Regions from separate parts of the Edwardsiella piscicida genome, predicted to be linked through region 1. Evidence: predicted binding sites of a transcription regulator. Region 1 holds the regulator's gene; the other holds the start of a gene.

Region 1 (10,773 bases):
GGTGATTTGCCATCTGCGCTTCTCCCTAACGCTTGTTATTTATCAAATGGTGCCGCAAACCTTCTCGATCAGCTCCACGGGGAACTGCATCGCCAGCATGATGTGTTCGATCATCGCGCGCTTGCGGCCTGAGTTGGTATTGGTGATCACCCAATAAGGGGTGCCGGGTACCTGCTTGGGCTTGGTGTGATTGCCACTCTGCAGCAGCGTATTGCGATCGCCGGCAAAGTAGACGCGGGTGCGCCCGTGCAGGGCATCCGTTGCCGCCGCAAACCCATCGGCGTCAATGGCGTACAGCGTGGTCAGAATCAGCATAAAGCGACTGACCGCCCTGTTCTGTTCAGCATACTCATCCGACAGCAGCAGTTCGCGCATGGTGCGCACGCGATCCTGCGGCCGGGATACCGCCGCGGCGGGAGGGGTTACCAGCGCAGGAAGCGCCGCGCCAGCGACGGCGGCCGTCTTGCTCTCCATACCGACTTTCAGCAGCCGGCGCAGAATGTCGGAAGCACTCTCGCCAATCCGCTGAGTGTGGCTGGCAATATAGCGGTAGAGCTCCTCGTCGACTTCAATCGTTTTCATCGTTATCCAGTACTTTTGCTACTTGGTCAGATTGGATTATAAGGTTAAACGCCCTGAGCGGATAGCGTTTAGCGCCACGGTGGGGTGATTAACGTCCATTTTGGCGCCTCCGTCGGTGCGGCGCCAACGCGGCGCGGGCGCTTAAGCGTCGGCGCTGACGGCCAGCCCGAGGGGGTCACCCTCGCCGGCCCCTGCGCAGGCGCTCGGCCGGCGGACACGTCGCCGCCGCCGTGGTAACCTGTACATAACATTAGCTGAACAATTTATCTCACCATGATCCTGACCCTGAATCATCTGCTGCTGCGGGCGCCGCAGCCGCCGAGCCAGCCGCCGCTGCTGCTGATCCACGGCCTGTTCGGTTCGCTGGACAACCTGGGCCAGCTCGCCCGTGCGCTCAACGCCCAGCGCGACGTGCTGCTGGTCGATCTGCGCAACCACGGCCAATCCCCCCATACCCCCGAGATGGACTATGATCTGCTCGCCGGGGATCTCATCGCGCTGATCGACGCCTACAACCTGGCGCCGCTGGACATCATGGGCCACTCCATGGGCGGCAAAGCGGCGATGCGTCTGGCGGCGCTCGCCCCGCAGCGTCTACGCCGCCTGGTGGTGCTGGATATGGCGCCGGTGGCCTATCCCACCCGCCGTCACGACGCGGTCTTTGCCGCCCTGAACGCGGTGCAGACGGCGGCGGTGCCGACGCGCCCGCAGGCCGCGCAGATCCTGCGCCGCTTTCTGCAGCAGGAGGGGGTGGTGCAATTTCTGCTCAAGTCCTTTCACCAGGGACGCTGGCGCTTTAATCTCGCGGCCCTGCAGCAGCATTACCCGCAGATCCTCGGCTGGCAGCCGCAGGCGCCTCATCTGGGGGAGACGCTGTTCATCAAGGGCGCGAACTCACCCTATATTCTCGATGACTATCGAGAGGCGATCGCCCGCCAGTTTCCCCGCGCCCGCGCCCACGTGGTCAGCGGCAGCGGCCACTGGCTGCACGCTGAACAGCCAGATAACGTCCTGCGCGCGGTGCGCCGCTTTCTCGATACCCCCTCCGGCGCCGCGGCATAAAGATCCGAGCGCCGCGGATCGAACCCGCGTCGGTGCGGGAACGCGCGCCGACGCCGATAAGGGATTGTCGCTGCTCCACTCCCTGGGGTATGATGGCGCGCTAAAATGGGCGGCGCGTCCCCGTACGGTGCCGTCGGGGGAAATCCCGTATATATGTTAATCGGAGTCCGGGGTTCCCGTGCTCCCTTCTCCTTGCAGTACCGCTACCTGAATATGGCCAAAGAACAAACGGACCGCACGACGCTCGATCTGTTCGCGGAAGAACGTCGTCCAGGTCGTCCCAAAACCAACCCGCTTTCCCGGGAAGAGCAGCTGCGGATTAACAAGCGTAACCAGCTGCGGCGCGATCGGGTTAAAGGGCTGCGTCGCGTCGAGCTGAAGATGAATGAAGAGGCGGTCGATCTCCTCAACCGTCTGGCGCAGGAGCGCAACATCAGCCGCAGCGAGCTGATCGAGCAGATGCTGCTCAGTCAGCTACCGCTGGATACCTGACCCGCCCGGCGCAGCGCACAATGACGATAAAGCCGCGACGCCAAAGATGTTATAGTATTCGACTGGTAGGTAGGCTGGGTGTGTGACCGCGCCCCGTTGGGCTCAGCGCCTATCCCGTCCGTCGCCCGCGGCGGTCGGGGCACAGCCTGATTTAATTTCTGAGATAAAAGGTAAATTCGCGATATGGCAATCGTAGGTATTTTCTTTGGCAGCGACACCGGCAACACGGAAAACATTGCTAAGATGATCCAGAAGCAACTGGGTAAAGACGTTGCTGAAGTTCATGACATTGCCAAGAGCAGCAAGGAAGACCTTGAGGCGTTTGATATTCTTCTGCTGGGTATCCCCACCTGGTACTACGGCGAAGCGCAGTGCGACTGGGATGACTTCTTCCCCTCCCTGGAGGAGATCGACTTCTCCGGTAAGCTGGTAGCGCTGTTCGGCTGCGGCGATCAGGAAGACTATGCCGAGTACTTCTGCGATGCAATGGGCACCATCCGCGAGCTGGTTGAAGCGCGCGGCGCGACCATCGTCGGCCACTGGCCGACCGCCGGATACCACTTTGAAGCCTCCAAGGCGCTGGTCGACAGCAACACCTTCGTCGGCCTGGCCATCGATGAGGATCGCCAGCCAGAGCTGACCGCCGAGCGCGTAGACGCCTGGGTCAAGCAGCTCAGCGCAGAGATGCATCTGGCCGATATCCTGGGCTAATGCCTATCGCCTGCCGGCGCGGATCCCCGTTTAATAGCCGGCAGGTATTTCAGCCATCAATAAAAACGATAGTGCGCAGTTCGCTGCGTCATTTGTTTCTATCTTCCTCATTATTCGCGAGTTATATCAGATCTGCGCCGCAGACACCCCGCGCTGACCACGCCGCGCCACGGTTCCCATTTAGGGATATCGGCCTTATAATGAATCTCACTATTATTTTCCGTTCGGTAACGGCCCCAGGGCGCTGCCGGGCGCTGTGACAGGACAGAATCCGAATGACTGACAACAACACCGCGTTAAAGAAAGCTGGCCTGAAAGTCACGCTTCCCCGTCTCAAGATTCTGGAAGTACTGCAAGATCCTACGTGCCATCACGTCAGTGCTGAAGACTTGTACAAGAAGCTGATCGACATGGGCGAGGAGATCGGTCTGGCGACCGTATACCGCGTGCTCAACCAGTTTGACGATGCCGGCATCGTTACCCGCCATAACTTTGAGGGCGGTAAATCGGTCTTTGAGCTGACCCAACAGCACCACCACGATCACCTGATCTGCCTGGACTGCGGCAAGGTCATCGAGTTCAGCGATGAGTCCATCGAGAAGCGTCAGCGTGAAATCGCCAAAAAACACGGCATCCAGCTGACCAACCACAGCCTGTATCTCTACGGCCACTGCGCCGAGGGCGACTGCCGCAGCGATGAGGCCCTGCACGACGAAAAGGCCTAAGCGGCCCGACCTCCAGCGTCAGCGAAGCGGCCCATCGGGGCCGTTTTTTTTACCCGCGCGCCGACGAACAAAAAAAAGCCCTCAGAGACCGAGGGCAATTACTGCTCACTACTACTCAGATCGAAACCGGAAGAGGGAGAGGATGAGGCCGCGCCGCGGACGCTCATCCTAAGGCCCCCGCGCGGGGCGGGGGAAAATGAGGGTAATGCCCCGTCAGGACTTGACGGACTCCACGCGGCTAAAGCGCTTGCCGTCCGGCGATGCGGTACGCACCTGTACCTCACCGTTCACGCTCGGCTTCGCCTTGGCATCATAGCGCTGCCACTGCTTACCGCCGTCGACGGAGTACTCCACGATCAGGCCCGGCATCGCAACGTTGGTCTCCAGCGTGCCGTTCACGACGCGGGCACCCGGCTGCGGTACGCGGTAGGCCACGCCAGACTTGTCCATCTTGGCCAGCTCACGCTGCCCCATCAGGTTGGCAAAGCGCTGCCAGTCCTGCAGCAGGGCCTGCTGATCGACCAGGTGGGTTTCGCCGCCCTTGTATTCACGCCCGGCCTGATACGGCTGTTCCCAGCCCGCCTGATGCCACGCACGCTCAGCGACGGCCATGATGCGCGGATAGATCTTGTACTCCATCATCTCATCGGTACGCACCACTTCGCTCCACAGCTGAGCAGAGAGGCCATAGGCGCCCGGCCACGGCTTGTCGCTCTTGGCGCTGAAGTAGTTACCGTCGCGATCGACCGACGTTTCGGCGTTCTGCGGCAGGTTGTCCGGCGCGAAGGCAAAGATCTTGCGCTCATCGCTGAAGCGGGTGCCCCAGTAGTAGCCGTTCTCCTGCGGATTGACCTCGTACGGGAAGTCCATATAGACGTAATCCGGGTTGGAGATCACCACCTCATAGCCTTTATTGGCCCAGTCGTTGGCCGAGTCAAAGCCACCCCAGTACAGGGTATCCCAGAAGTTAACCCCGACGCGCGGCGTCGCAAATGCCTTGGCATCCTTGGCATCCTTCAGGCCATCCTGCCAGGCCTGCATCTTGCCGATGCCGTGGTCCTTGACCATCTTGCTGACTTCGACCGCGAAGTAGCTCGGCAGGTGCTCCATGTCGGCAACCTTGCCCTCTTTGATCATCGCCTGGCACATCTGAGACTTCGCCCACGGCTTGTCCTCTTTGCTCAGGTCGATCATCCCCTTGCCCGGCTCCGGCTTGTTCACGTCGGTATAGCCCGGCCCTAAGCGGATGTTCTTCGCCTCATCGCCGCCAAAGTGCCAGGTGGTGAGCGGCTGACCGGCTTCGCGGTGCATCTGGGCCATCTCGCCAATCACTTTGTCGACAAAGCGCTTGGAGGAGTCCAGGCACGGGTTGAGGTAGCTGTGACGATCGTAGAACTGCACCGAGGTGGTGTTAGAGTCATCGGTCGGATCCAGCAGGCGGTACTCGTTGGCGCCCTTCTCGTTACCGGCGGCCTTCAGCTTGTTGTAACGCGCCTCCATCGCCACCACCGCCGCACGGGCGTGGGCCGGCATGTCGATCTCGGGGATCACCTCAATGTGGCGCGCCTGGGCATACTTCAGCAGCTTGATATAGTCGGCGCGGGTAAAGTAGCCGCTGCCGTTGTTGTTGCTGTCCGGGCCAGAGCCCAGCTGCGGCAGCAGGCACTGCTGCTCGCTCAGGTCATGACAGCGCTTGCCGCCGACTTCGGTCAGCTCCGGCAGGCCCGGGATCTCAATACGCCAGCCCTCATCGTCGGTCAGATGGAAGTGGAACTTGTTCAGCTTGTACGCCGCCATCTGATCCAGCAGGCGCTCGACAGCGGCCAGGGAGTGGAAGTTACGGCCCACGTCCAGCTCAATGCCGCGGTACTGGAAGCGCGGCGCATCTTCGGCGTCCAGCGTGGCTATCTTAGCGCTGCCGTTGGCCGGCAGCAGCGACAGGATAGACTGCAGACCGTAGAACACCCCGGCCTGATCGTAACCGGTCACCTCCGCGCCCTTGGTGCCGATCTTCAGCTGGTACGCGCCCGGTACCGCCATATCGCCTTTAAAGGCTTTAGTGGCGATCTGCGTCTTGATCGGGTAGCCCTTCTGGGCCTGCTTCACGCCCAGCTGGCCCAGACGCTGCTTGATAACATCGGCGCTGGCGGTGTTCAGCACCGTCAGATCCAGGCTAACGCCGCGCGCCAGATCGGCGTCCTGCTGATGCACTTTCAGCTTCAGCGGCGTCGGCATGATCTGGCCGCGCAGGCTGGCCGCCGACAGGGTCTTCACATCGGCGTTCTTGGCAAAGCGGTTCTCCGGCGTCATCAGAACGTTTTTATCGTCCTTGATACGCTTCCACAGGTCGCCCGCAAACGGCGTCACGAACTGACGCAGATCTTCGGTATCGGTGTTGGCGATCACCTTCGGCTTAGCGTCCCGCGAGGTCACGTACCAGCGCGGCATCACGTCGCTTTCAAACAGCTGCCAGTATTCGCCGACGATGGGGATCTCGATGCGCTCACCCGCGGCAAAGCCCTTGAACTTATCCGTCGGCTCAATCTTGTGCAGATCGCCGGTCACAAAGGTGATCTTGAACTGATCGTTGCCGCTCTTCAGGATCTGACGGATGTTATGGAAGTAGATGGCCCAGTCTTTCCCCTCGATGGCGCTGCCATCGTTGGTCAGGCTGATCACCGCCTGGTTGCAGGAGGCCCAGTCGGCGCCCAGCGCCGCACAGTTGACGCCGTTCTCCGCGCCGCGGTTGTCGGTGACGGCGTAGTTCACCTTCACCTGGCTGCTGATGCTGTCCACCAGCTGCTGATCGGCCTGCGCTACGCCGGAAACGCCCAGCATACCCAGTGCCGTGGCGACTACGCTCAGTTTATATCCTTTCATCATCTCGCTTCCCTTTTCTCAGTTCGCGTTACTGGCGCGGATTTCCTGCCACAGTTTGCCGCAGCGGGCCGTATAGTTGTCACCGGCGCCGCTCATCGCCGCCTCAATACACTGCTGGTAATTCAGCACGCTCACGCTCTCTTTCTGCGCGAACGCGGCGTGAGCCTTGCTCTGCTTCATTACCTCTAGAATGGTCTGGCAGGACGCCACCTTGTCATGTTTGCCGTCGGCATCCTGAATACACTTGCTGTAGGCCTGCTTCAGCAGCTGACCTTCCTGAGACGGCGCGCTCGGCTGCGCACAGCCGGTCAGTACGATGGCGGCCATGGCCACACCCAGAATCGCTTTCATATTCTCTCTCCCTTGATTCGCTTAGCGCCCCTCCGCGCGTGCGGAGGGGGCGATAACTCAGAACACGGTGAACGGGGCGATAACGATAAACTTCACGTCGCGCTCATCCTGGAACATGTTGTTGTAGCCGCCGCCCCAGCTCGGGTTGTCGGAGTGGTTGTCATACTGGGTGTAGTGCAGCTTAAACAGGGTGCCCTTGGCACGGCCGTCCTGAATCACGTACATCGCATCCAGACTGTAGGCGCTCTCTTTAACCCGCTCGCTCTGGTCAGCCCAGGTGCTGTTCGGCTTGGCATCCCAGGCATAGACATAGGAGGCACCGACGCCCCAGCCCGGCATGTTCCACTTGCTCAGGTCATACATCACGCCGGCAAAGACGGCCTTTTCACCGTTGGCGTTGAAGTCGGAGCGGTTATCCCACCAGATATCCAGGCGACCGTTAGAGGAGGCGTAGGCCGGCGTCATACGCTGCAGGAAGTAGCCCTGCTTGCCTTCCGCCTTCACCCAGGTGCCTTCCAGACGCAGATCGAACTGACCGGCCTTGTAGCCGAAGGTCAGCGCCTGCAGCCAGGCGGTGCCGTCATAGATATTGGCGCTGCTGTTGGCGTCGGAGACGCGATCGTGCGCACCGTAGAACTGGTAGCTGGTGGTCAGCGGGCTGCCGGCGACGTCAAACTTGTAGGTCCCCTTGGCGAAGTACTGATTCATAAAGCCTTGGGCCTGACCAAAGGCCGCTTCCAGCACCAGGCCGTTCTTGAAGTCATACTTCCCGCCCAGGGAGTGCAGGTAGGAGACCTCCTCCCCGCGGTTATCGCCCAGGCCGCCCTGGTAGAACTTGTCCATCTCCAGATGCCACGGCGCCTTATAACGGTCGGTCCACATATAGGAGAAGCTCAGCGCACCGGCGGTATCAAAGTCAAAGTTGGCGCCGGTCTCGACCCCCTGATAGGTCCCCGGCATGAAGCTCCAGTGCGGGGCAATCAGGGTCTGGCCGGTCGGCTGGATCCAGCCGACACGCGCCCACATCGGCCCCATTTTCAGCTTGGCCGCCGCCTTGTACAGGCTGATGCCGCTCTTATCGCCGCTGTAGTTTTCGTCGTAGCCCTTGTTGATGGAGGAGAAGGCGATTTCGTTCGGGTGGCTGCTCTCCGCCGATTCGGCCATCTCAATGGCGGTGAAGGCGCCGACGTCCAGACCGATAAAGTCGGCGGCGTAGCCGGAGGAGAAGTCAAGGCTGGCATTCCAGGTGGAGTGAGACAGGTTGGTCTTATACTGACCGGTCTCCACGTCCTTGCGATCGCGCTCGCGCTGCCAGTAGTAGATCCCACCGGTCATGGTTGAATCGTCGATGAACCCTTCAGCCTGCGCCTGTGAAGGCGCCATGAAGCCGCTGCCTAGCGTTGCTGCGGCAACAGCGAGCGCCAGCACGCTGCGCTTAGCACGATGCGTAACCATAGAAAAATTCCTCTTTGACTGAAAAATGCGGCTGGCGGAACAGCGCCCGACCAGGTCGCCAATATCCCCATTGGGGTAAAAGTTATTGGGTGTCTGGGTAAAAAACCCGTTCACTTACTGCACTATTAGACTATTTTTCGCGACGCGAATTATCAAATGAAAAGTAAAAAAGATGTATCAATTTTTGACCGAGTGCACATATTCTTATATTTAGTTACATTGCGGTATAGTTGGCATTATTAATGAAAAATACCATTAAAAAACAGAGATATATTTGTAATACCATTAGTGATACTGGGGATGTTTATGGCGGGGAGTACGAGGCGACTTACTTCATTAATGAATAATTATTACATTACAACACCTTATTAATTTGCAACGCGAAATCATCATTTACTATACCCTTAAGCGCACGGCGCCGGCGCGGGCGTACGCCGCCGCCGAAGACGACGCGCTAGCGCGGGAAGCGTCCCGTCAACGCAGACAAAAAAACGCCACGGACCCGCGGCCCGTGGCGTTGATATTGACAAGCTATCGGCGTACTACGCCGCGCTCCCTATCGTTCAGAGCGCCGCTTTGGCCCAGGTATCGCGCAGGCCAACGGTACGGTTAAACACCAGATGTTCGGCGGAGGAGTAGCGACTGTCGGCGCAGAAGTAGCCCTCACGCTCAAACTGGTAGGTCACCCCCGGCACCGCTGCGGCCAGCGTCGGCTCGACGAAACCGCGACGAATAACCAGAGACTCAGGGTTAATGGTGGAGAGGAAATCCTCCGCCGCCCCCGGGTTCGCCACGCTGAACAGGCGATCGTACAGGCGGAACTCCGCCGGCAGCGCATGGCTGGCGGACACCCAGTGGATCACCCCTTTCACCTTGCGGCCATCCGCCGGATCCTTGCTCAGGGTATCCGCATCGTAGCTGCAGTAAATGGTGGTGATCTCGCCGTCGGCGTCTTTCTCTACGCGCTCGGCGCGGATCACGTAGGCGTTGCGCAGACGCACCTCTTTGCCCAGCACCAGACGCTTGTACTGTTTGTTGGCCTCTTCACGGAAGTCGGCGCGATCGATGTACAGTTCGCGGGCAAACGGCACCTCACGGCTGCCCATCTCCGGATTGCTCGGATGATTCGGCATGGTCAGCAGCTGTACGCTGTCGGCCGGCAGGTTTTCGATCACCAGGCGCACCGGATCCAGCACCGCCATCGCGCGCGGGGCGTTTTCATTGAGATCGTCGCGGATACAGGACTCCAGCGCCGCCATCTCCACGTTGTTGTCCTGCTTGGTCACCCCGATACGGCGGCAGAACTCGCGCACGGCGGCGGCGCTATAGCCGCGGCGACGCAGACCCGAAATGGTCGGCATACGCGGATCGTCCCAGCCCTCGACAATCTTCTCGCTCACCAGCAGGTTCAGCTTACGCTTGGACATGATGGCGTATTCCAGGTTCAGGCGCGAAAACTCATACTGACGCGGATGGCACGGAATCGAGATATTATCCAGCACCCAGTCGTACAGGCGACGGTTGTCCTGGAACTCCAGGGTGCACAGGGAGTGCGTGATGCCCTCCAGCGCATCGGAGATGCAGTGGGTAAAGTCGTACATCGGGTAGATGCACCACTTGTTGCCGGTCTGGTGGTGATCTGCAAACTTAATCCGGTACAGCACCGGATCGCGCATCACGATAAACGGCGACGCCATATCGATCTTGGCGCGCAGGCAGGCGCTGCCTTCGGCGAACTCGCCCAGACGCATTTTTTCGAACAGCGCCAGGTTCTCCTCAACGCTGCGATCGCGGAACGGGCTATTTTTCCCGGGCGAGGTCAGGGTGCCGCGGTATTCGCGGATCTGCTCGGCGCTCAGCTCATCCACATAGGCCAGCCCTTTGCCGATCAGCTCCAGGGCGTACTGATGCAGCTGGTCAAAGTAGTCAGAGGAGTAACGCACCGCGCCGCTCCACTCAAAGCCCAGCCACTGAACGTCGCGCTTGATGGACTCAACGTATTCGATGTCTTCTTTGACCGGGTTGGTATCATCGAAGCGCAGGTTGCACAGCCCTTGATAGTCTCTGGCGATGCCGAAATTCAGACAGATGGACTTGGCGTGGCCAATGTGCAGGTAGCCGTTTGGCTCCGGCGGGAAACGGGTATGCACGCTGGTGTGTTTACCGGACGCCAGATCTTCATCGATGATCTGACGGATAAAGTTGGTTGGGCGGGCTTCAGCCTCACTCATCTTCTGTTCCTCTATGCCAAAAAACGCGTTCTCATTGTTCCATGATCTAACAACCCTCGGGCGGAAACAACCGTTCTATCGGTAAAATACCGACGTTTTTTTTGTGATCTCCGCTGACGTGGCGGATAACCGCACCGCGCCACCCCCTTCTCCGGGCGATAAAAAACGGGGAGCCCTTTCGGGCCCCCCGCCGTATGATGCTGCCGTGTGACGGCGCGTTACTTGTTCAGAATGGTATACAGCTTGCTCTGACCGGCGACCACCTGCCCAGAGGCCAAGGCCCC
Region 2 (10,773 bases), 1.2 Mb from region 1:
GTCTCCAGGGTACCCGGAGCGCAGGGTGCCAGCGCCAGTTCGCTGTTGCGCAGCAGCTTGTCATAGATCTTAATCTCTTCCGATACCCGCAGGCAGTAGGGGACCTTCACGATATAGACGCGGTCGAGAAAGGCCTCATTGTTCTTGTTATTACGGAACTGCACCCACTCCGATTCGTTGGAGTGCGCCAGAATGATGCCGCTGAAGGGCAGGGCCGAGATCCCTTCGGTGCCGTTATAGTTCCCCTCCTGGGTGGCGGTCAGCAGCGGATGTAGCACCTTGATCGGCGCCTTGAACATCTCCACAAACTCCATGATCCCCTGGTTGGCCCGGCACAGCGCGCCGGAATAGCCATAGGCATCGGGATCGTTCTGGGCGTAGTGTTCCAGCTTGCGAATGTCCACCTTACCGACCAGCGCGGAGATATCTTGGTTGTTTTCGTCGCCCGGCTCGGTCTTGGCGATCGCAATTTGCTGCAGGATCGACGGCCACACTTTGACGACCCGGAACTGGGTGATGTCACCGCCGAACTCACGCAGACGCTTGGCGGCCCACGGCGACATGATGGTTCCCAGATAGCGCGGCGGGATGCCGTACTCCTGGCTGAGGATAGCGCCATCCTCATGGGTATCGAACAGGCACAGGGGATGGTCGTTGACCGGGCTCCGCTCACCGTTGGCGCTCAGAACGTAGATGGGAACGTACTGCATCAGCGCCTTCAGTCGCTCGGCTAAAGAGGACTTGCCGCCGCCGACCGGCCCCAGCAGATAGAGGATCTGTTTCTTCTCCTCCAGCCCCTGCGCCGCGTGGCGCAGGTAGGCCACGATTTGCTCAATGGCCTCCTCCATGCCATAGAATTCGGCAAAGGCGGGGTAGCGGGCGATGACGCGGTTGGAGAACAGGCGGGAGAGGCAGGGGTCCTGCGCCGTATCGATCATGTCGGGCTGGCCGATGGCCTGCAGCAGACGCTCTGCCGCATTGGCATAGGCGCTGCGATCCTGGCGACAGAGGGTGAGGAATGCCTGTAGCGTGAACTCCTCATCCTTGGCCGCTTCATAGCGCTGGCGATATTGGTCAAATATGTTCATAGCGATGCCCGTCCTTTTTTTCAGCACAGGTTAAGGAGAATGCCGCGTCGCTGCGGTCGCGCGAAAACGCGTTGTTGCGCCGGGGCATCCGCACATGGCAGGCCGACCGTAGTCTCCCCCTGAGATCAAGCTTAGTTGGCATCCTGGAATTTGCCCGCCGCTCATGGCTTTTTTCCCATGGCATTTCAAGCACTCAGTTTAGACACGGTGATGCGGCGGCGCAGGATATCCGCGTTCGGCGGTCGCGCGGGGAGTGGGGAGTAGAATAGGATGAAAAGTGGCATGTTAACTGTTTTTCAGGTAAAAGATGATGCGATTAACCACTTGCTGAGTATAATCATCCGACATATTTTTATTCTGTATTGGAAGATGTTAACGGTGAAAAAACGTACGCTCTCTGCGCTGGGCTCACTGGCCCTGCTGGTTACTGCCGCGGCCCACGCGGGCACATGGTCTATCGGTGCCTCCGCTCTGGTCGCCCCGGATCCCTACCGTGGTGATAACGACCGCGTTTATCCTGTGCCGATGGTGAACTATGACAGCGACAGCTTCTATTTTCACAGTCTGACCGCCGGCTACTATCTGTGGAAGGATCAGCAGGATCAGCTGAGCGCCACCGCGTTCTATTCGCCATGGCGCTTTCGCGCCAGCGACAGCGATGACTGGCGGATGAAGCGCCTGAATAACCGCTACGCGACCGTGATGGCCGGCTTGAGCTATAGCCACCACGAAGCGTGGGGAACGCTGCGCGCCTCCTTCGTTGGCGATATTCTGGATAACAGCAATGGCCTGGTGGGCGATCTGGCCTACCTGTACACCCTGCACCACGGGGACTGGAGCTTTACCCCCGGCGTCGGCGTGACCTGGAACAGCGCTAATCAGAACAGCTACTACTTTGGCGTGTCCGACAGCGAGGCGCGTCGCAGCAGCCTGCAGCAGTACAGCCCGGAAAACAGCTGGTCACCCTATCTGGAGCTGACCACGTACTATCGCATCAATGCCGACTGGAATGCATTCTTCGCCGGCCGCTTCGTGCAGCTGAGCAGCCAAATCAAGGACAGCCCGATGATCGCGAAGAGCTATACCGGCATGCTGTGGTCTGGCGTGACCTACCGTTTCTAATCGCTGCCGTGCATCGCGTTACTATCAGCAGGGTCGCTTTGGCGACCCTGCTCTCGCGTTAGAAGTAGAATGAAATATCAGCGGCGACGTTTCGCCCCGGTGCAGTGAAGCGCCGTAGGCCAGCTCTATCGCTATCTATCTGATTGGTCGTGCCGAACTCCGGTAGGCTGCGCAGAGTATCCCAAGTGCTATATTTTCTATTTAACATATTAAACACGCCGGCGCGCAGTGAGATATTTTCACTGACGTTATAATAGGCGGTGGTATCAAAGACAACATAGCTCGCGCTCAGGTATGGCCAGGCGCGTCCATTGTGAATAGCCTGGCTCTCCGTCTTTTTCGCCGCATAGGTCATAAAGAGCTCCGCACCATATCGCTCGGAGGGATGCCGATAGGCTAACGAAGAAACCCATTTAAAAGGTTGAATAGATAGCAATGCGTTTCCGCTGGCATCTTTCCCTCGGGCGTAGCTCAGGCTATTGCGTAAGCTGTAGTTATCCTGCCCACCGAGCGCTTTGGCGAAGTGGAATTCGTTTGTCAGCTCAAGCCCCCAGACATAGGCCGAGGCGACGTTTGTATATTGCAGGTGGTTTTGTGGAAGGGTCGGTTTGTTCCAGCGTGATGGATTTGAGGGATTGAACCAAGGATTGGGAACCTGTTTCTCCGTCTGCTTGAGATCGATAAAGTCCGTGTATTTGGTGTAATAGGCGTTGATCTTATTCTGTACGATATCGCCCTGATAGCTGAGCGCGATTTCGTTACTCAGGCCTTGCTCCTGTTTTAAATTGGGATTCGGCTCAACGCGGTTAGCCGCGATGCTATCGCCATAATCGAAATAAAGCTCCTGTGCCGTAGGAATGCGGAAGCCCTTGCCTATTTTATACTGCAACGTATAGCGGGGGGTTATTGCGTAGTTGGCGGTCAGCGCCCATGAAAGGGCAGAGTAGCGGTTGGGCTGAGGGTCGCTGTCTTTCGCCAGGGATAACGGGCCTGCGTCGGGCTTATGTGCGACGCTATCATAGCGGGCTCCGGCGATGAGGCTGAGCTGACTGCCGGGCAGCGCGATTTCATCGACGACGGTGGCATTGATATCGCGGCTAGAGACCGGTCGGATGATCTTTTGATCGTCCCGGTAGGGTTGCTTGGGGTTGCCCAGCCAGGTCGTGTCCGCATTGACATTATCAAAGCGCTTCGTGGCATACTGGGTACGCAGGGTCATATGATGGCGCGTAGCCAGTAACGACCAGTTGTTGAACGAGATTTCGTTATTCAAGTAGCGGCCATATTGGGTCAGCCTACGGTTTTTCTCTTCAAAAATATCGCCATAATATCCCTGATCAAAGTCTTCATAGATCGTGCTAAAGGCGGTCTGCGCGATTTTTTGCCAGTTAAATTCGGTTTTGACCGTGTCGATATAGGCGCCGGGCTGCCAGGTATCAGAAATGCTGTAGCGCCTTTTTTCCGAGAGGTCGTTACCGGTACGGTGATATGCAGAGAAGAGGTGCCACGACTTCTCATCGGTATAGGTCTTTTCCTTGGCATATTCGACGGTGGCGCTGAGGGTGTGCGCGTCGCCTAGCATGAGGTTGACCTTTGAGAGGAGCGAGTGGCGCTTTTTATCCTGCGGATCGGGCGTTCCACGAGCGCGGCCAAACACATCGTTTTCATGGCGGAAGTTGTCGGTTTCATGACCGCTGCGGTAGGTGTAAAGCAACATGCCTTCGATAATATCCGTGCTGAACGCGCCCCCGAGGGTCTGCATTTTTTCATCATTTTTGGAGCTATAGGCGCTGCGGGAAACCAAGCCGCTATTGCCCGACCTAATCAGATCGCCGGGATCTTTGCTGACATACTGCACGCTGCCGCCCAAGGCGCCGCTGCCCATAAATAACGAGTCGGCCCCCTTGGCGATCAGTACGGTTTTCAGATGGTCAGTTTCGATATTGTTGATGCTGCCGTTAAAATAGCCGTACCCCTTGTAAATGAGGTTATCGAAGGTTTCGCCCTGTGGGATACCATCGACGGCGATGGCCACGCGATCCTTATCAACGCCTCGCATGCTATATCCATTATTGCCAAAGCGTCCATCGCTGGAGACGCCGACGCCGGGAAGATGGCGAACAATATCCTGCATATCGAAAATCAGCTGATTCTCTATCTCATTTTGTGAGAGCGTCGTCTCATTAATTTTCTCCTCCTGCTTTTCGATGACATAGACGATATCCTCGGCATCTTTTTTCTCCGATCCCGCCGTCTGTGCGATGAGGGGCGCGCTGAGGGGGAGCAGCGTAGTAAAAAGTATTTTCTTTATCATATACATAACCCAGAAGCATCTAAAAGGTCATACATATTAATTGATAATGATAATTATTTTCAAGCAATGCGTGTTTACGCGACATGCGTGCGGCGTGGACGCGGCGTGGAGATGACCGGGCATAGCGCGCCGTTGGTGCGGCGTTGAGCGCATCGCCACGGTGACGCAGGGCCGCCCATGCGCGTATAGCGTCGGATAGGACCGCCGTGAGGCTGGGCGGTGTCGTCGTCGGCAAGTCAAGAGGATGTCGGCCGCGATGAGAGGGATGTCGGTGGATAAGGTGACTACCAGAGCGGGTGAGCGGGGAGGGGAAGGCGCTACGGCTGCGCCGCGTGCGCTGGCACCAATACGATTGACGCGGCCTAGGGAAATCCCGGCTCCCGTGCAGCGGAGAGCCGGTTGATGCGTATCAGCGCTGCGGGCGCAGGCGCAGCGTGGCGGCCAGGCGGGCAGGGCAGCCGCTGCTGACCTGCAGCGGTTGACTGACGCGGGCGGTCTCAACGCACACCATAGTGTGATAGCCGTCATTGGGCATATCGGCCATGGCAGCGGCAATCTCACGCCACGGGTTCCAGGCGACGACGTCGCTGTGATGGTGGTGGTGGATCTCGATGCTGCGCTGGAAGCCGCGATCGTGAATGACGCTGAATGGCTCCGGCGCGGTATAGACGCGGTCGGTACGCGCGCTGAAGGTCAGCGCTCCCTGCTGGATAGCCTCGGCGCCGCCGTTGACTTTATCCAGATAGGGTTCCCCCAGCCCAGAGACGGAGACGGCGTTAATATCGGCGATATTGAAGTAGGTGTGCAGCGCGGCCTGGCAGCGGTAGTCGCCATAGGCTTCGAGCTCCATACTGCAGTGGTCGCTGAGGCGATAGCGGGCCGTCAGGCTAAAGTCATGAGGCCAGTATTTACGCGAGGCGTCGCTCTCTTTCAGGGTGAGGGTCAGGGTTACGCCCTGCGCGTCTTCATCATGCGCGCTGAGGGTCCAGGGCAGGTTGCGGGCGAAGCCGTGTGCCGGATAGCCCTCCTGCTGGGCCGGGCCAAACCAGGGCCAGCAGATGGGCACACCGCCGCGGATCGGTTCGCCCGGTTGAAAGGCGGAGTCCGGCGAGAGCCACAGCGTCGGTTTTTCGCCGCTGGGCTGCCACAGCAGCAGGTGGGCGCCCTGCAGGGCGACGGCGGCCCGCAGCCGCGGGTGGTTGACCACCACGATGGGCAACGCATCCAGCTGGCGCAGGCTGATGTAAGGGGTGATCTGTCGTTCGACCGGTAAGGAAAAAATCTTTTCGGACATGCTCTGGGACATGGTAAGGCTCCTCGGTGAAGGCGCTGCCGCAGACACAAAATAAAAAGGGCGACACCGAGTGTCGCCCTTTTATCACGGGATCACAATGCGCACTTACTTAGAGATGTGTGCGATCAGATCCAGAACTTTGTTGGAGTAGCCAGTTTCGTTGTCATACCAAGAAACCAGTTTCACGAAGTTGTCGTTCAGAGAGATACCGGCGTCGGCATCAAACACGGAGGTGCATACTTCGCCGTTGAAGTCGGTAGAAACGACGGCTTCGTCGGTGTAGCCCAGAACGCCTTTCATTTCGCCTTCAGAAGCGGCCTTCATCACGTCACAGATCTGCTGATAGGTCGCCGGCTTGGCCAGGCGAGCAGTCAGGTCAACAACGGAGACGTTCGGGGTCGGAACGCGGAAAGCCATACCGGTCAGTTTGCCGTTCAGCTCCGGGATGACCTTGCCAACGGCCTTGGCTGCACCGGTAGAGGACGGGATGATGTTCTGGCTAGCGCCGCGGCCGCCGCGCCAATCTTTCATGGACGGGCCGTCGACAGTTTTCTGGGTCGCGGTGGTAGCGTGAACGGTGGTCATCAGCGCTTCAACGATGCCGAAGTTGTCGTTCAGGACTTTAGCCAGCGGAGCCAGGCAGTTGGTGGTGCAGGATGCGTTGGAAACGATCTCCTGGCCAGCGTAGTTCTTGTGGTTTACGCCCATAACGAACATCGGGGTAGCATCTTTAGACGGGCCAGTCATGACGACTTTCTTGGCACCGGCGGCGATGTGCTTACGCGCGGTTTCGTCGGTCAGGAACAGACCGGTCGCTTCGGCAACAACGTCAACGCCGATTTCGTTCCACTTCAGGTTAGCCGGATCTCTTTCAGCGGTAACACGGATTTTTTTACCGTTAACGATCAGGTGGCCATCTTTCACTTCAACAGTGCCGTTGAAACGACCGTGAGTAGAGTCGTACTTCAGCATGTATGCCATGTAGTTGGCATCCAGCAGATCGTTGATGCCAACGATTTCGATGTCAGAACGTTCCTGAGCAGCACGGAAAACAATACGGCCGATACGGCCAAAACCGTTGATACCTACTTTGATAGTCATATATTCCACCAGCTATTGGTTAGTGAATAAAAGGTTGCCTGTAAAATTACAAAAACCTTATGGAGCGTCAAGCGGAATCGTGTCAATTGTTGCTATACGTCAAAGCCGCCGCGGCGACTGTGCAGATAGCATCCACGATGCCAAACTCACCGTATTCCATCATACATGGGGGCGGCGGCGAGAGTCTCAAACCTGCGTGCTGTCTGTTTGTGATGCTCATCACAAAAGTCATTCCCGCCGCGTTCCAGCCACACAGTTTAGACCAAATGATGCTGATCTATTGTTAACTGTTTGTTATGTTTGATGGCATTCTATTTCTGCCCAATCCTATCCATTCGACGCAGGCCGCGGAACATAACATGGCTAAAGAAAACCTCTCCCAATCCCCACATCAATTAACCGAAATGCAACGCTATGTCACTCAGGAGCGTGGCACCGAGCCGCCGTTTAGCGGCCGACTGCTGCATAACCGCCAGGAGGGGATATACCACTGCCTGTGCTGCAACAGCCCCTTGTTCTATTCCGACAGTAAATACGATTCCGGCTGCGGCTGGCCGAGCTTCTTTCGCCCCTATAGCGCCGACGCCATTCGCTGTCTGGATGATGATTCGCACCATATGCATCGCATCGAAATTCGCTGCGCGCAGTGCGATGCGCATCTGGGACATCTGTTTCCCGACGGCCCCCAACCCAGCGGCGAGCGCTATTGCGTGAACTCCGCTGCGCTGCATTTCTGCGCCGGAGAGGATGGCCGCTGGACCCTGGGTTAACCCCTTGATGTCTTGAAATGATAGTACCATGGTGAAGCGATTCAGCAAAGCGGATATTAGCGAGGACATATGGATATTGAGCGCTTGATCTCAATAATGAATGAAGATGTCTACCAGCGTTTGGTGACCGCCGTTGAGCTGGGCAAGTGGCCGGACGGCTCTCGGCTGAGTGAGTCGCAGCGCGGCGAGGCGCTGCAAATGGTGATGCTGTACCAGTCGCGCCATAATCACCGTGCGGCGCATTTAACGGTGAATACCCGCGGGGAGATAGAAATGAAAAGCAAGCAGGCGCTGAAGGCGCTGTTTAGCGCGCCGTTGGCGAAGTAGGGCACCGCGCGGAGCGGTGCCGCGGGTGTGCGCTCAGCGCAGGTGGCTGAGCGTGGTGAGCGGGGTTAGGCTAGCCCCGGCGCGGACCATTTCGGCCAGCGCGCGTTCGCTATCGCCGGGCGTGAGATCCACGCCGCGGCAGCCGTCGCGAATGATATTGACCTGATAGCCCAGGCGCAGGGCGTCCAGCACCGAAAACTTCACGCAGTAATCCGTCGCCAGACCCAGCAGCCACAGGCGGGTGATGCCGTGCTGGCGCAGCCAGGCATCCAGCGCGGTGGCGCAGCGCCGACCGTTGTCGAAAAAGGCGCTGTAGCTATCCACTGCGGCGTCAGTTCCCTTATGCACCACAAAATCGAAGGCGGTATCGCGCAGGGCCGGGTGAAACGCGGCGCCGATGGTGTTTTGCACGCAGTGGTCAGGCCACCAGACCTGGGGCAGGCCATTGAGCTCGCCGACCTCGCCCAGCTGCCCGCCGCTGCGGCTGGCGAAGCTGCCGTGCTCCGCCGGATGCCAATCCTGGGTCGCGATCACCGGGATGCCGTCCCGACGCGCCATGGCGACCGCCTGCAGGGCGACGGGGATGACCTCATCGCCCTGGGGAACCGCCAGCGCGCCCTGAGGGCAAAAATCATTCTGTAGATCGATCAGCAAAAGTGCAGCGGACATCCGTCGTTCTCCCGTGGTTGTATGGCTAGGCTGTCTCTCCCGGCGCTGCCGCGGCGAGATAGGATGCCTAGGGGTTCTCACTCAGCTCACCGCGCAGATCCTGCTGCATCAGGCGGCGGATTTGGTCTGCGGCCAGCGATTGGCTCAGTAGATAATGCAGTTTAGTCAGCGCTGCCTCAACCGTCATGTCAAAACCGCTGATCACCCCGGCGTGGGCCAGGGCGTTACCGGTGGCGTAGCCCTCCATGTTGACCCGGCCGGAGAAGCACTGGGTCAGGTTGACAACGACGATACCGCGCTGTGAGGCGTGGATCAGCTCATCGAGCAGCTCCGGGTTCTGCGGCGCGTTGCCGACGCCATAGGAGCGCAGGATCAGCGCCCGTACCGGTTGACGTAGGAAGTTGCGCACCACATCGGCCGAGAGTCCGGGATAGAGGGTCACTACCCCGATCGGCTGCGGCGTGATGGGGTGAACCCGGAACGGCGCCTGATGCAGCGGCGTTACCAGCGGCGCGATGCGGCGAATGTTGATCCCGGCCTCCAGCAGGATGGGATAGTTGGGCGAGGCGAAGGCGTCAAAGCCGTCGGCGTGCGCCTTGGTCGTCCGGTTGCCGCGGAACATTTTATTATTGAAGAACAGCGAGACTTCATTGATCGGGTAGTTGGCCGCCAGATAGAGGGCGTTTAACAGGTTGGTCTGCCCGTCAGATCGCAGCTCGGCGAGCGGGATCTGTGAGCCGGTGACGATCACCGGTTTCGCCAGGTTCTCGAACATAAACGAGAGCGCCGAGGCGGTAAACGCCATGGTATCGGTGCCATGCAGGATCACAAAGCCATCATAGTTGGCGTAGTTGGCCTGAATATCGTCGGCGATGTGCTGCCAGTCGGCGGGCGTGGTGTCGGACGAGTCGATCAGCGGCTGATACTCATGGATGGTAAAGTCCGGCATCTCTGGGCGGTGAAACTCCGGCATCAGCGCCAGCTGACGCTGCAGGTGCCCGGAGACGGGGATGTAGCCCTGTGCGGAGCGTTGCATGCCGATGGTGCCGCCGGTGTAGGCCACATAGATAGATTTTTTTTGCATGACAGAAAGTTCGCCGTAGCTGGGGCGCTGATGCGCAAATATGCGTGGATTATAGGGATAATACGGAAGAAAAAAAGCCCGCCGGGCCAGCAGCCATGAATAATGGCCTGCTCGCCCGACGGGAGGCAGGATTAACGGATCTCGCTACAGCTCAGGCACAGCGCGTAGCGCTGCTGCGGATCGTTGAGAGAGGCGACCCAATCGCTCTGCGCCGAAATCTGGCGTGAGAGCTGGAGCAGTGAGGCGGGGATCATGCCCTGCAGCGCCTGCGGTAGGGATGCCTGTACGGAGCTGGTCAGCTGGCTGAACACCATTTCGCTAAAGCTCGGATTATCGACATACCACCGCAGCTGAGGCTGCTTGATGCCGGCCAGCGTCGCCGCCTGGCTGACGGCATCGTCAAAGTCGCCCAATCGATCGACCAACCCATTGGCTTTGGCATCGACGCCCAGCCAGACGCGCCCCTGCGCGATGCTATCGATCTGCGCCGGCGTTTTATGACGGGCGGTGGCCACCAGGCTGATAAAGCGCTGATAGCCGTTCTCTATCGTCAGCTGCATCAGATCGCTGACGCTCTGCGGCAGCGCTTTGGTCAGGGCGGTGTCGGCCAGCGGCGAGGTAGCGACGCCGTCCGTATAGACACCCAGCTGGCTCAGCGGTTTTTCAAAGGTATTGATTACCCCAAAGATCCCGATCGAGCCGGTGAGGGTGCTGGGGCTGGCGATAATGGCGTTGGCGGGCGTCGAGATCCAGTAACCGCCGGATGCCGCCAGTCCTCCCATGGAGACCACCACCGGCTTACCGGCGTCGCGCGCCGCCGCCAGCGCCGACCGGATCTCTTCAGAGGCGGTGACGCTGCCGCCGGGGCTGTTGACCCGTAGGATGATCGCGCGGATAGCCGGATCGAGACGCGCCTGGCGAATCTGGGCCGCGGTCGTATCACCGCCGACGCTGCCCGGCGTCGCCTCGCCATCGATGATCGGCCCGCTGGCAAAAATAACGGC

The links. The regulator Fur, encoded in region 1, represses iron uptake genes when iron is present. The targets are predictions, from matches to a motif close to ATAATAATGAGAACNACTATCAA.
Region 2: a site for Fur is predicted at 4,565-4,587, ahead of L1P05_RS07245 (TonB-dependent hemoglobin/transferrin/lactoferrin family receptor). Genes of this name have one in related genera too.

The regions. Positions count from the first base shown of each region.
Region 1 is NZ_CP090968.1:2,742,252-2,753,024, forward strand. Features, by position in the region: gene pgm (phosphoglucomutase (alpha-D-glucose-1,6-bisphosphate-dependent)) at 1-13, opposite strand, end outside; gene seqA (replication initiation negative regulator SeqA) at 43-582, opposite strand; gene L1P05_RS12480 (alpha/beta fold hydrolase) at 856-1,644, shown strand; gene ybfE (LexA regulated protein) at 1,858-2,136, shown strand; gene fldA (flavodoxin FldA) at 2,320-2,847, shown strand; gene fur (ferric iron uptake transcriptional regulator) at 3,123-3,572, shown strand; gene L1P05_RS12500 (beta-N-acetylhexosaminidase) at 3,786-6,452, opposite strand; gene chiQ (ChiQ/YbfN family lipoprotein) at 6,471-6,803, opposite strand; gene chiP (chitoporin ChiP) at 6,861-8,258, opposite strand; gene glnS (glutamine--tRNA ligase) at 8,822-10,489, opposite strand; gene nagE (N-acetylglucosamine-specific PTS transporter subunit IIBC) at 10,708-10,773, opposite strand, start outside.
Region 2 is NZ_CP090968.1:1,591,975-1,602,747, forward strand. Features, by position in the region: gene L1P05_RS07235 (PrkA family serine protein kinase) at 1-1,088, opposite strand, end outside; gene L1P05_RS07240 (MipA/OmpV family protein) at 1,458-2,210, shown strand; gene L1P05_RS07245 (TonB-dependent hemoglobin/transferrin/lactoferrin family receptor) at 2,269-4,524, opposite strand; gene L1P05_RS07250 (D-hexose-6-phosphate mutarotase) at 4,934-5,818, opposite strand; gene gapA (glyceraldehyde-3-phosphate dehydrogenase) at 5,924-6,919, opposite strand; gene msrB (peptide-methionine (R)-S-oxide reductase MsrB) at 7,279-7,689, shown strand; gene L1P05_RS07265 (YeaC family protein) at 7,759-8,016, shown strand; gene pncA (bifunctional nicotinamidase/pyrazinamidase) at 8,050-8,685, opposite strand; gene ansA (asparaginase) at 8,753-9,769, opposite strand; gene sppA (signal peptide peptidase SppA) at 9,901-10,773, opposite strand, start outside.